Regions from separate parts of the Arthrobacter sp. 01N444 genome, predicted to be linked through region 2. Evidence: riboswitches for the same ligand, from Rfam matches in the RefSeq annotation. Region 2 holds a riboswitch; each other region holds the start of a gene.
What was found. Region 2 has a riboswitch for cyclic di-AMP ahead of AC1DKN_RS17685 (M23 family metallopeptidase). Riboswitches for the same ligand answer to the same signal wherever they lie in the genome.
Positions count from the first base shown of each region.

Region 1: another riboswitch for cyclic di-AMP. It lies ahead of AC1DKN_RS14375 (hypothetical protein); the one in region 2 lies ahead of AC1DKN_RS17685 (M23 family metallopeptidase).
Region 3: another riboswitch for cyclic di-AMP. It lies ahead of AC1DKN_RS08105 (aggregation-promoting factor C-terminal-like domain-containing protein); the one in region 2 lies ahead of AC1DKN_RS17685 (M23 family metallopeptidase).

Region 1 is NZ_JBFTRB010000012.1:88,590-91,855, reverse strand. Features, by position in the region: gene AC1DKN_RS14385 (cation:proton antiporter) at 1-1,132, opposite strand, end outside; gene AC1DKN_RS14380 (hypothetical protein) at 1,129-1,377, opposite strand; cyclic di-AMP (ydaO/yuaA leader) riboswitch at 1,579-1,781, shown strand; gene AC1DKN_RS14375 (hypothetical protein) at 1,789-2,487, shown strand; gene AC1DKN_RS14370 (sensor histidine kinase) at 2,633-3,266, opposite strand, start outside.
Region 2 is NZ_JBFTRB010000019.1:22,043-25,308, reverse strand. Features, by position in the region: gene AC1DKN_RS17690 (NlpC/P60 family protein) at 1-109, opposite strand, end outside; cyclic di-AMP (ydaO/yuaA leader) riboswitch at 405-574, opposite strand; gene AC1DKN_RS17685 (M23 family metallopeptidase) at 711-1,532, opposite strand; cyclic di-AMP (ydaO/yuaA leader) riboswitch at 1,537-1,750, opposite strand; gene AC1DKN_RS17680 (iron-dependent transcriptional repressor DtxR) at 1,901-2,596, opposite strand; gene serC (phosphoserine transaminase) at 2,956-3,266, shown strand, end outside.
Region 3 is NZ_JBFTRB010000005.1:90,336-93,601, forward strand. Features, by position in the region: gene AC1DKN_RS08100 (sensor histidine kinase) at 1-967, shown strand, start outside; cyclic di-AMP (ydaO/yuaA leader) riboswitch at 1,151-1,310, shown strand; gene AC1DKN_RS08105 (aggregation-promoting factor C-terminal-like domain-containing protein) at 1,310-2,149, shown strand; gene AC1DKN_RS08110 (bifunctional glycosyltransferase family 2/GtrA family protein) at 2,311-3,266, shown strand, end outside.

The sequences.
Region 1 (3,266 bases), on a different contig from region 2:
CCGGGACCGCGAAAGTCCTCGCCGCCCGTGACCCGGCGACGGCGCCCGCGGCTATGGTGACCAGCGCTCCCACCAGCAGGGCCGCGGCCTCGCCCGGGAGCAGGACCTGAAGCTGCGTGCCGATGCTCGCCGCAGCCACCGGTACGCCAAGCTGGGCCGCCGACAACACCCCGAGCGACAGCGGGAGTCCCAGGAAAGCCAGGTCGGCGTGGGCCAGCAGGGCCCCGGCCCCCAGCAACAGGCCGAGGGCCATCATGTCCGGGTGCCCGGCCAGGTCCCTTAGAGTCAGCGATGCACCCAGCCACACGAAGAAGAGCGGACCCAGGAAGCCGTCGCTGAGCGCGAACAGTTGCCGGGCCAGCCGCCGCGGTTCGCCGACCGCAGCCATCACCAGGCCGAAAGAAAAGCCTGCCATCATCACAGACACATTGCTCCACGTGGCGACACCGGCCAGGGTGAAGAGCACGGCCAGCTGGATCCGTAGCTCCAGGGCAAACTTGCGGCTTTCCGAGAGCCGGTGCACGCGCCGACGGATTCCCTGGCGCTCCAGCCAGCGCAAGCCGACAAAGAGCACTACCGCGCACCCGGTCACCGCGAGGACACCCAGCGCCGCCTGGACTGCGTGGGGCGGATCCACCAGGAGCGGCAACGCCACAATGCAGGCTGTGTCGGCTATTGCCACCTGCGCTGTCATAGCGACGACATCTGGCCCGCCGAGGCGCAGGGAATCGACGATTGGAAGCACCAGGGCGGCCGACGAGGAGGCCAGCAGCACGACGTAGAGGGGAGCATGTCCAGTCCCGAACAGCAGTCCGATGCCGGTTCCGATCACCACCGCTGCCGCTGCGGCCACCATCGCCCGGCGGGAGCCTTTGCCGAGGGCGCCACGGATGTGCGGATCCCGCACGGGAACGTGGGTGCCTGCCACGAACATCATCAGCGCAAACCCGATATTGGCCAGCAGGGTGAACGTGGGGTCCGCGGGGTCCACCAGGGCCAGGCCTGAGCGCCCGATCGCGATGCCGGCCAGCAGCTCACCCAGCATGACAGGCAAGTGCCAGCGCGCCGGCAGGGCCAGCAGGGGGCCAGCCAAGGCGATGACGGCGATCAGCGCCAGCGACAGGAAGGTCACGGTTCGCGGCGGCCGGCCGGCGCCGGGCCTGACCGCCGTTCCACCACCGCATAGGCCTTGCCGTCCAGGAAAGCCCAGTCGTTGACAACCATGTACCCGAGCGCGTCTACCCGGTCATTAAGGATGTGCTCGTCGAAACCCCCGTCGCGTGGTTCCGCGTCCCATGTGCTCACGTGGACGTCCCCGCCGTCGAGGATCAGCAGCTCGGTGTTGACGTCGAAATCCTCTTGGGGCTGAGTGCTCAACTGGCAGATGGCGACACAATGGCTGTTCATTTTCGGGCCTCCGCTTCCGGTGGTGCTGATGGCATCATCCTATGTTCGGAAACGGCGCCGCCCTATGGGCAAATTGCGGCCTGGCATCATGGCGCCGTTACCTGAATGTGACTTTCGGGTGCGGTTCGCGCTACGGTTGATGAGTGCCTGTTGTCTCCGATACGGGCGCTCCCCAGCCGATTGCCTAACTCTGCCGCGGCCCGGGGGTAACTCGCATCAACGTCCGGCAGAGACGGGGAAACCACTTTTGATCTGCTGATATGCAGGTCTTGGGGTGAAGCCGCACAGTGCCCGCAACGACGGGCCCGGGAGTGCGGCCGGGTGCCTCCCATCCGAATCCGACAGCTCACCTCGCAGGCATTGGGAGAGGCTACATTTTTCATGACTTCAGTCAATACTTTTGCGCGCCATGCCGCCGTCCTCGCCGCCGCATCCGGCCTGGTCCTGACCAGCGGAATGGCCGCCAACGCCGCCACCGCCCCCGTGCAGCGTGACTCTGCTCCGGCGTCGACCGTCGACGTCACCGGACAGGTCAGTGCCCCCGTCAGCGCCGATTCAAGCGTCAAGATCAGCTTCGAGCGCCCCGCAGTGGATTCTGTTGCCGCGCCCGTCATCGAACAGCCCGTCGCGCCGGCTCCGGCTCCCGCTGCAGCCCCGGCGGCAGCGCCCAAGGCTCCGGCCAAGCCGGTCATCCAGGTGCAGGCCGCTCCGGCAGCAGCTCCGGCAGCGGCTCCGGCTGCAGCGCCGGCCGCGGCGCCCGCGGGCGGACGCAACGCCATCATGCTCTCGGCCGCCTACAGCCAGGTGGGCATCACCCAGGACTGCACCGCCATGGTGGAAAAGGCCCTTGGCGCCGCGGGTAAGCCCGTTGGCGACATCGGTCCCCGCGCGTTCCTTGGCCTTGGAACCGTTGTGGCGACGCCGCAGCCCGGTGACATGGTGGTCCAGTCCGGCCACGTCGGCATCTACGCCGGCAACGGCCAGGTGGTCAGTGGCGGCATGAACGGCAAGAACCAGACCATGGTCCACCCGCTGTCCTGGCTCACCGCGACCGGCGGCGTGACGTTCGTCCGCGCCTAAGCCGCACGGCCCCGACCCGGGGCCAGACAGTCCGGAAAGACCGGCGATCGAGTTCCCTTGGGGGCAACTCGACCGCCGGTCTTTCCTGTCTCCGCATTCGGGAGTCCGGGATCCCGATGGCATATCTTTCCCCGGCGGATGGACCTCAGGGATTCCCGCTGCCCATGAGCGGAAGCGTCAACTTCATGACGGTTCCCTCGTCGCCCGTCGCGGCCACTTCGACGGTGCCCCCGGCCGCGACAGCAATCTCCCGGACCAGGGCCAGGCCGATGCCAAAGCTCCGCTGTCCCTGTGAGGTGCCGGTGCCGGCCGTCCGCACGAACCGGTCAAAGATCCGGGCCTGATCGACGCCGGTGATTCCGGTCCCGGAGTCCGCCACCGTGATCACGGCGCGCTTCTGCTCGATTGAGGTCGTGATGGACACGCGGCCGCCCGGAGGCGTGTGGGCCAGCGCGTTGTCCGCCAGGGCCAGCACGGCACGCCGCAGCGCATTCTTCTCGATCCGGGCCAGCGGCCGGGCATCGGCAAAGAATTCCAGACGCACCTGGCGCTGCTCTGCCACCTGCTGGAGGCTGCCGGCGACGCTGGCGGCAGCGTCGGCGAGGTCGGCAGGGGGCGCGGAACGGTCCGGGGCCTCCGCGGTTGCCGCGAGGAGCAGTTCGTTGACAATCCCTGTCAGCGTCGCGGCGTCCTCCCGGATCCGGGCCAGGTCGTGGCTTTGCCTGGAGCCGGGCACCGTGTTGCGCTGGGCCAGCTGGATCCTGGTGTCCAGGATGGTC
Region 2 (3,266 bases):
GACGGCCCACGCCGCCGGCGTTGTCGCCGACAGCCTTAGCAATAACAGCCAGCGAGTTGGTCTTGGTGACCTCGGCGCGGTGCCGTGCAACGTTTGCACGAGTAGTCATTAAGTTCTCTCTTTCGTGATCCTTGGACCGCGCGCTTTCGGGCGCGGACTGAGGACGCTCCGGCATCTTGGGGGTACGCCGGATCGCCCCGAAATGGGTTACTTAGCGAAGGGTGTACTGCGAAGACGCGCCAAAAGCGGAAACTGCATGCTGTCCGGGCTCGCTAGAGATTGAGCCTGCGGAACGTGATCCAATCCGGGCGCCGGCAAGGGCGGCACGTGATGTGGATTCCAGCGGGCTCGACAGAGCCTCGCCGGTGCGCATGCGCGCAGAATTGTGGCGTGAAGACACGAAAGTAGCCTCTCCCAATGCCTACGAGGTGAGCTGTCGGATTCGGATGGGAGTCACCCGGCCGCGCTGCTTCCTGGGAAGCTTTGCGACTTAACCCCAAGGCCTTCTTTCGAAGGCCAAAATTGGTTCCCCCGCCCCTGCCAGACGATGTAATGCGAACGGACCTTGAGCGGTGGCAGAGCTAGGCAATCCACTCAAGAGCGCCAACTTCGGAAAAGTTGGCGTGCTTCAAACCCTACAGCAGTCCGGATCCAATGTCACATTCAGATCACGGCGTGTCACAGGAAGTTGAGAGCAGCCCATCGTCTTTTTAGAGCCAGCCGAGCGGGTCAACGACATCGCCGTTGACCATCACTTCAAAGTGGAGGTGGCAGCCCGTGGAGGCGCCGGTGGTTCCGCTCATGGCGACGACGTCACCGCGGGAAACCTTCTGGCCGACCTTGACCGAGGCCGAGGACAGGTGGTTGTACGTGGTCTCCAGGCCGTTGCCGTGATCGATGACCACGCGGTTCCCCCCGCCGAAGGGATGCCAGCCGTTGAAGGTCACGGTGCCGCTGGCGGCCGCGTGGACCGCCGTGCCGCACTGGGCGGCGAAATCCTGGCCGCGGTGGAACTCCCCCGCGCCCCCGGTAATGGGGCTGACACGGTAGCCGAAGGGCGAGGCCGTGACCAGCTGGTCGAGCGGCGCACCCAGGGTGCCGGCCGATGCCGCGCGGGTGATGGTGCCCACAGACTGGGCGCTCAGCAGCTGCTTGAGTTTCCCGTCCGGATCGCCCTTCGTGGTGACGGCCGTGCGGTTGAAGTCGACTTTGGCGGCGGCGGCAGCGGTGACATCCGGCTGCACGGCAGCGGAGAGCGCGCCGGACTCGCCCGGATTCGAAGCCATCACCGGGCTCGTGACGGGGACCGTCACGGTCAGAACCAGACCAGTTGCGGCCAGGGCGATCCCGGCCTTCTGCCCGACCCCGCTGGCCGCGGCAAAGTCCGTGACCTGGCGGAACGGACTGCGACGGCGACGGCGTTCATCCCGGTGCACGTCCCGCGGGCGTTCGGCCGTGTATGCGACGACGGGACGCGGCTCCGGTGCGGGACCGGTCGCGCGGCGACGGCCCCTGGAGGTCTGGGTGGTCAAGAACGGTTCCTCTCTGGATGGCCTGCGAAGTTAGCTGTCGGATTCGGGTCAGAGAGATCAAAGACCCGGTCCGCCGTTGCAAGCAGCCACGCACAGATGCATCCCAGGGGATCCTTCGGTGGAAGCTGCTTGCCGCTGACGGACTTCACCCCAAGGCTGCCGAAGTAGCAGCCGAAAGTGGTTCCCCCGCCCCTGCCAGGAGGTAGTTCTGCGACTGATCCGCTGGCAGGGCTCGGCTTCGGATCAGGTAACGCTTTGGTATCGGTACTGGGCACTAACTATAGGCGATTAAGCCGCCCGGTAATAAATCCGTAACCGCAATTGTGGACAACTCATGGGTCGTCCCATGACCGGCGCGTAGTGGCTGGTCAGGCGACTGTTACAAAGACGTGCGCGGCAACCTCGGGCGGCAGTTCCAGGGCACCTTCGATATCGGGGACGCGGACCGAGATGTACTCCCCCACCCGCTCCAGCGAGACAAGCGCGCCAGGCCTGATTCCGCCCTCGTCGAGCTGGGCCAGAAGCTCCGGCTCCACCTGGATCGGCTCCGCGAGCCGGTTGACCGTAACCCGGGAAGTTACCCCGTAGCCGGCCATGGCCTCCAGCAGGTTCACAGGCCTGTCCACGGGGGCGCCATTGGGAACGCCGCCAAGATCCGCAAGCCCCGGAATAGGGTTTCCGTAGGGCGAGACTGTCGGGTGGTTGAGCATCTCGAAGATTCTTCGCTCGACGCGTTCGCTCATGACATGTTCCCAGCGGCACGCTTCCTCGTGGACGTAGGCCCAGTCGAGCCCGATCACGTCCGCGAGGAGGCGTTCGGCCAGACGGTGCTTGCGCATGACACCGATTGCACGTTTCCGTCCGGTTTCCGTCAGTTCAAGGTGCCGGTCGCCGGAAACAACCACCAGCCCGTCGCGCTCCATCCGGCCGATCGTCTGGGACACAGTGGGGCCGGAGTGGCGGAGCCGTTCGGCGATGCGGGCGCGGAGGGCAACGATGTTTTCTTCTTCAAGTTCCAGAATGGTCCGAAGATACATCTCCGTGGTATCGATCAGATCCGTCATTCAGCTCAGCTCCTCGAGCGCAGTCCTAGCGTCATTCCCACCGTACCGCGTGCGGGCTGCATGCAGGATGCGCCCAGGCGGGAACCGCCGTACGTTCGCATGCCAGCCTAGCCTATTTTGAATTACTCCGGATAATCTTTCGGTCGACCTGGAGCTATTGTCCCAGCCCCAGCCGGCCGGCCGTCCCCGGCGTCTCAATGACCGGACTATGACAGGCCTTTTTCCGTATCGCCGGGAGCTGTCAGGCAAAATAAAACAGGCAGAATGAAACAGGCAGAATGAAAAGGGGGGTCCGTGGTAGCCATCCCTGCCCGCCACCTCCCAGCCACGCTACGAACCAGCCGAAAATTGGAGCCACTGTGAGCGACACCAGCATCACGATCCCCGCCAACCTCCTGCCCAAGGACGGACGGTTCGGCGCCGGCCCGTCCAAAGTCCGGCCGGAACAGATGGACGCCCTGGCCGCGGCATCGTCGAAGCTGCTGGGGACCTCGCACCGCCAGGCACCCGTGAAGAACCTGGTCGGCTCGGTGCGCAGCGGCCTCAGCGAATTCTTCCGGGCACCGGAAGGCTATGAAGTCGTGCTGGGCGTCGGCGGATCTACCGCGTTCTGGGACATTGCCAGCTTCGGGCTCGTGGAGAACAAAGCGCAGCACCTGTCCTTCGGCGA
Region 3 (3,266 bases), on a different contig from region 2:
GCTGGACGCCGGCGAGGTGGCGCTCGGGGTCCGCGTCCCGACGTCGGCGGCCCATCCCGGAACGGAAGTGGGCAGCGTTGGCTACGCGCTGAACAAGATGCTGGACAACGTCTCCAACGCTCTCGAGGCGCGGCAGGAGAGCGAGATGAAGGTCCGGCAGTTCGTCGCCGACGCCTCGCACGAACTCCGCACCCCGCTGACGGCCATCCGCGGCTACACGGAGCTGATGCGGATGACCGAGCATTTCACCCCCGACGGCGAGAGGTCCCTCGCCCGTGTGCAAAGCCAGTCCGAGCGGATGACCACGCTCGTGGAGGACCTGCTGCTGCTGGCGCGCCTGGACGAGGGACAGCCGCTCAAAATCTCCGACGTCGACCTCACCCAGCTGGCCATCGAGACGGTCAGCGATGAGAAAGTCATGGCCCCGGACCGCATCTGGCAGCTGGAACTTCCGGACGAGCCCGTGGTGGTGCGCGGTGATGCGACCCAGCTTCACCAGGTCCTCGCCAACCTGCTGTCCAATGCGCGCAAGCACACGGAACCCGGGACCAAGGTGGTCACGGGCGTTATGCGCTCGGCTGACGGCAGTGCCGTGGTCACCGTGACAGACAATGGCAGCGGCATCGCCCCGGAATTTATCGGCCGGGTCTTCGCCCGCTTCACCCGGGCCGACGCCTCGCGCACCAATCCGGCGTCGAACCCCGCAGCTGTCCCCGCCGATTCTGCCGTCGCGACGGCGAGGGTCGGGTCCGGGGCTCCCGCACGCTCGTCCTCCGGCGCTGTTTCCGGCAGCCGCGGAGGTCACGGCACGGCGACCGCCGCGCCGACGTCCGAGGGCACCAGCGGGTTGGGCCTGTCCATTGTCCAGTCGATCGTGGAGGCCCACGGAGGAACAGTCGAGGTCACGTCCCGGCCGGGCCGCACGGAGTTCGCCGTGCGGCTGCCCGCCTCGCCGCCGCCGGCGTAACCGGAACGGCCGCCGCCGGCGCAAACGGCCCGGACGGTCGACCGGCGAGCCCGGCGCAACCCGACACCCCGGCACTGTGACTCCTGTTACCAAAATGTGACTTAAGCGGCCGGGTCCTGTAGCGTCGTTAGCGTGCGCCGCCATCGGTGCCGCATATCCGGACGGACGCCAAACTCTGCCGCTTCCCGGATTCCGCTGGACCAGGCAGAGGCGGGGGACCCAGAGTTCCCGGGCAATCTGCTTTCATGCGCCCTCGGGGTGAAGCCGACACGTGATGTTCCGTGCGGCCGGATGACCTCATCCGAACCCGACAGCTAACTCCGCCGGCGTTGAGAGGCCACCATGACTGAATTCCAGGTACAAACACGCCCTGACGGCGGTTCGCATTCCCGCTCAGTTGGCGCCGCCAAGTCGCGCCACCGCGCCGAACCGGTCAAGCAGGCATCCGCCCTGTCGCGGTTCGCCGCCGGGCTCGGTGTAACCGGCCGCCGTGCCGCCGTCGTCACCGCCGCGTGCGCGCTGCTGCTGGGTGGCGGCGCCGCGAGCCAGGCGGCAGAGCCGGGCGCCCACACGGCGAACGTTGCGAGCCAGACGGCCACGATGGCTGACCCGCTGGCCAAGCTCAACTTCGAGCGGGTCCAGGTGGCTGGGCCGACCGCTGCCACGGAAAAGAACGTGGCTCCCCAGATCTCGGAGGTTAAGGCAGCCGAAGCGCTGATCCACGCGCCCGCTGCTGCCGCACCGGCAGCCGCGGCAGCACCTGCTCCGGCCCCCGCGGCAGCCCCCGCACCTGCTCCGGCTCCCGCGGCGGCCCCCGCTCCGGCACCGGCAGCCGCTCCGGCACCGGCACCGGCAGCCGCGCCGGTCGCAGTCGACGACCCCGCCGGCGCGCAGGCCTACGCCGCGTCCCAGCTGGGAAGCTATGGCTGGGCACCCGGCCAGATGCAGTGCCTGCACAAGCTGTGGACCAAGGAATCCGACTGGAAGACCACCGCCACGAACGCCAGCAGCGGCGCCTACGGCGTGGTCCAGTCCCTGCCCGCCTCGAAGATGGCGAGCGCCGGCGCCGATTACATGACCAACTACCGGACCCAGATCAACTGGGGCCTGAACTACGTCAAGTCGCGCTACGGTTCCCCCTGCGGTGCCCTGAACTTCCACTACGCACACAACTGGTACTAAACCGGCACTAGCCGCCCCCCGCCCTGGAGGCCCCGGATCCGCATGGATCCGGGGCCTCTTTGCGTCTCCACGGCCGGACCGGCCCCGGCGGCCCGGACTTCCACAGCCCCCGCACAGCTTGACCCTAAAGCCCTCATATGGGCCGCCGGGAAAGTTGAGCCATGACATTCACAGACCAGGCCACAGGAACCCTGCCCCGCTCCACGGCGACGCCGGCCGGCCCGGCGGCCCCCGGGGCACCCTCGGGGCTTGCCCTGGCCGACGCACCCGTCCCGGGCCCGATCGCCGGGGCCCTGACCGTCCCCGGCGGCTGGCGCACGGCCATTGATACGCGCGCCAGCACGCCCCTGCTGGACGTCACCATCCCGGTCTTCAACGAGGAACGGGACCTCGAGGCCTGCCTGCGCCGGCTCCACGCGTACCTGCTCGGCGCCTTCCCGCATTCCTTCCGGATCACCGTGGCGGACAACGCCAGCACCGACGGAACGCTCAAGGCCGCGGAACGGGTAGCCCGCGAGCTGCGCGAAGTGACGGTGGTCCATATGGCAGAAAAGGGCCGCGGAAACGCACTCCGCAAGGTGTGGCTGGCCTCGCCGTCGCCGGTCCTGGCGTACATGGATGTGGATCTTTCCACTGATCTGGCGGCCCTCGGCCCGCTCCTTGCCCCGCTCATTTCCGGGCACTCCGACCTGGCGATCGGGACACGGCTGTCCCGCAACTCCCGCGTGGTCCGCGGACCCAAACGGGAATTCATCTCGCGCAGCTACAACTTCCTGCTCCAGGCCCTCATGGGCGCCCACTTCAGTGACGCGCAGTGCGGCTTCAAGGCGATCCGGGCGGACGTGGCCCGGCAACTGCTTCCCCACACGCTGGACAACGCCTGGTTCTTCGACACCGAGCTGCTGGTCCTGGCAGAAAAGTGCGGCCTGCGCGTCCACGAAGTCCCGGTGGACTGGACCGACGACCCGGATTCCAGCGTGGACATCGTCCAGACGGCCCTCGCGGACTTGCGCGGCATGGCACGGTTGAGCCGGGACCTGGTCTCGGGCCGGATCCCGGTTCCCGACCTGCGCGCGGCCCTGGCCCGCGGACCGCTGCCGGCCGCCTCGCGGGCACA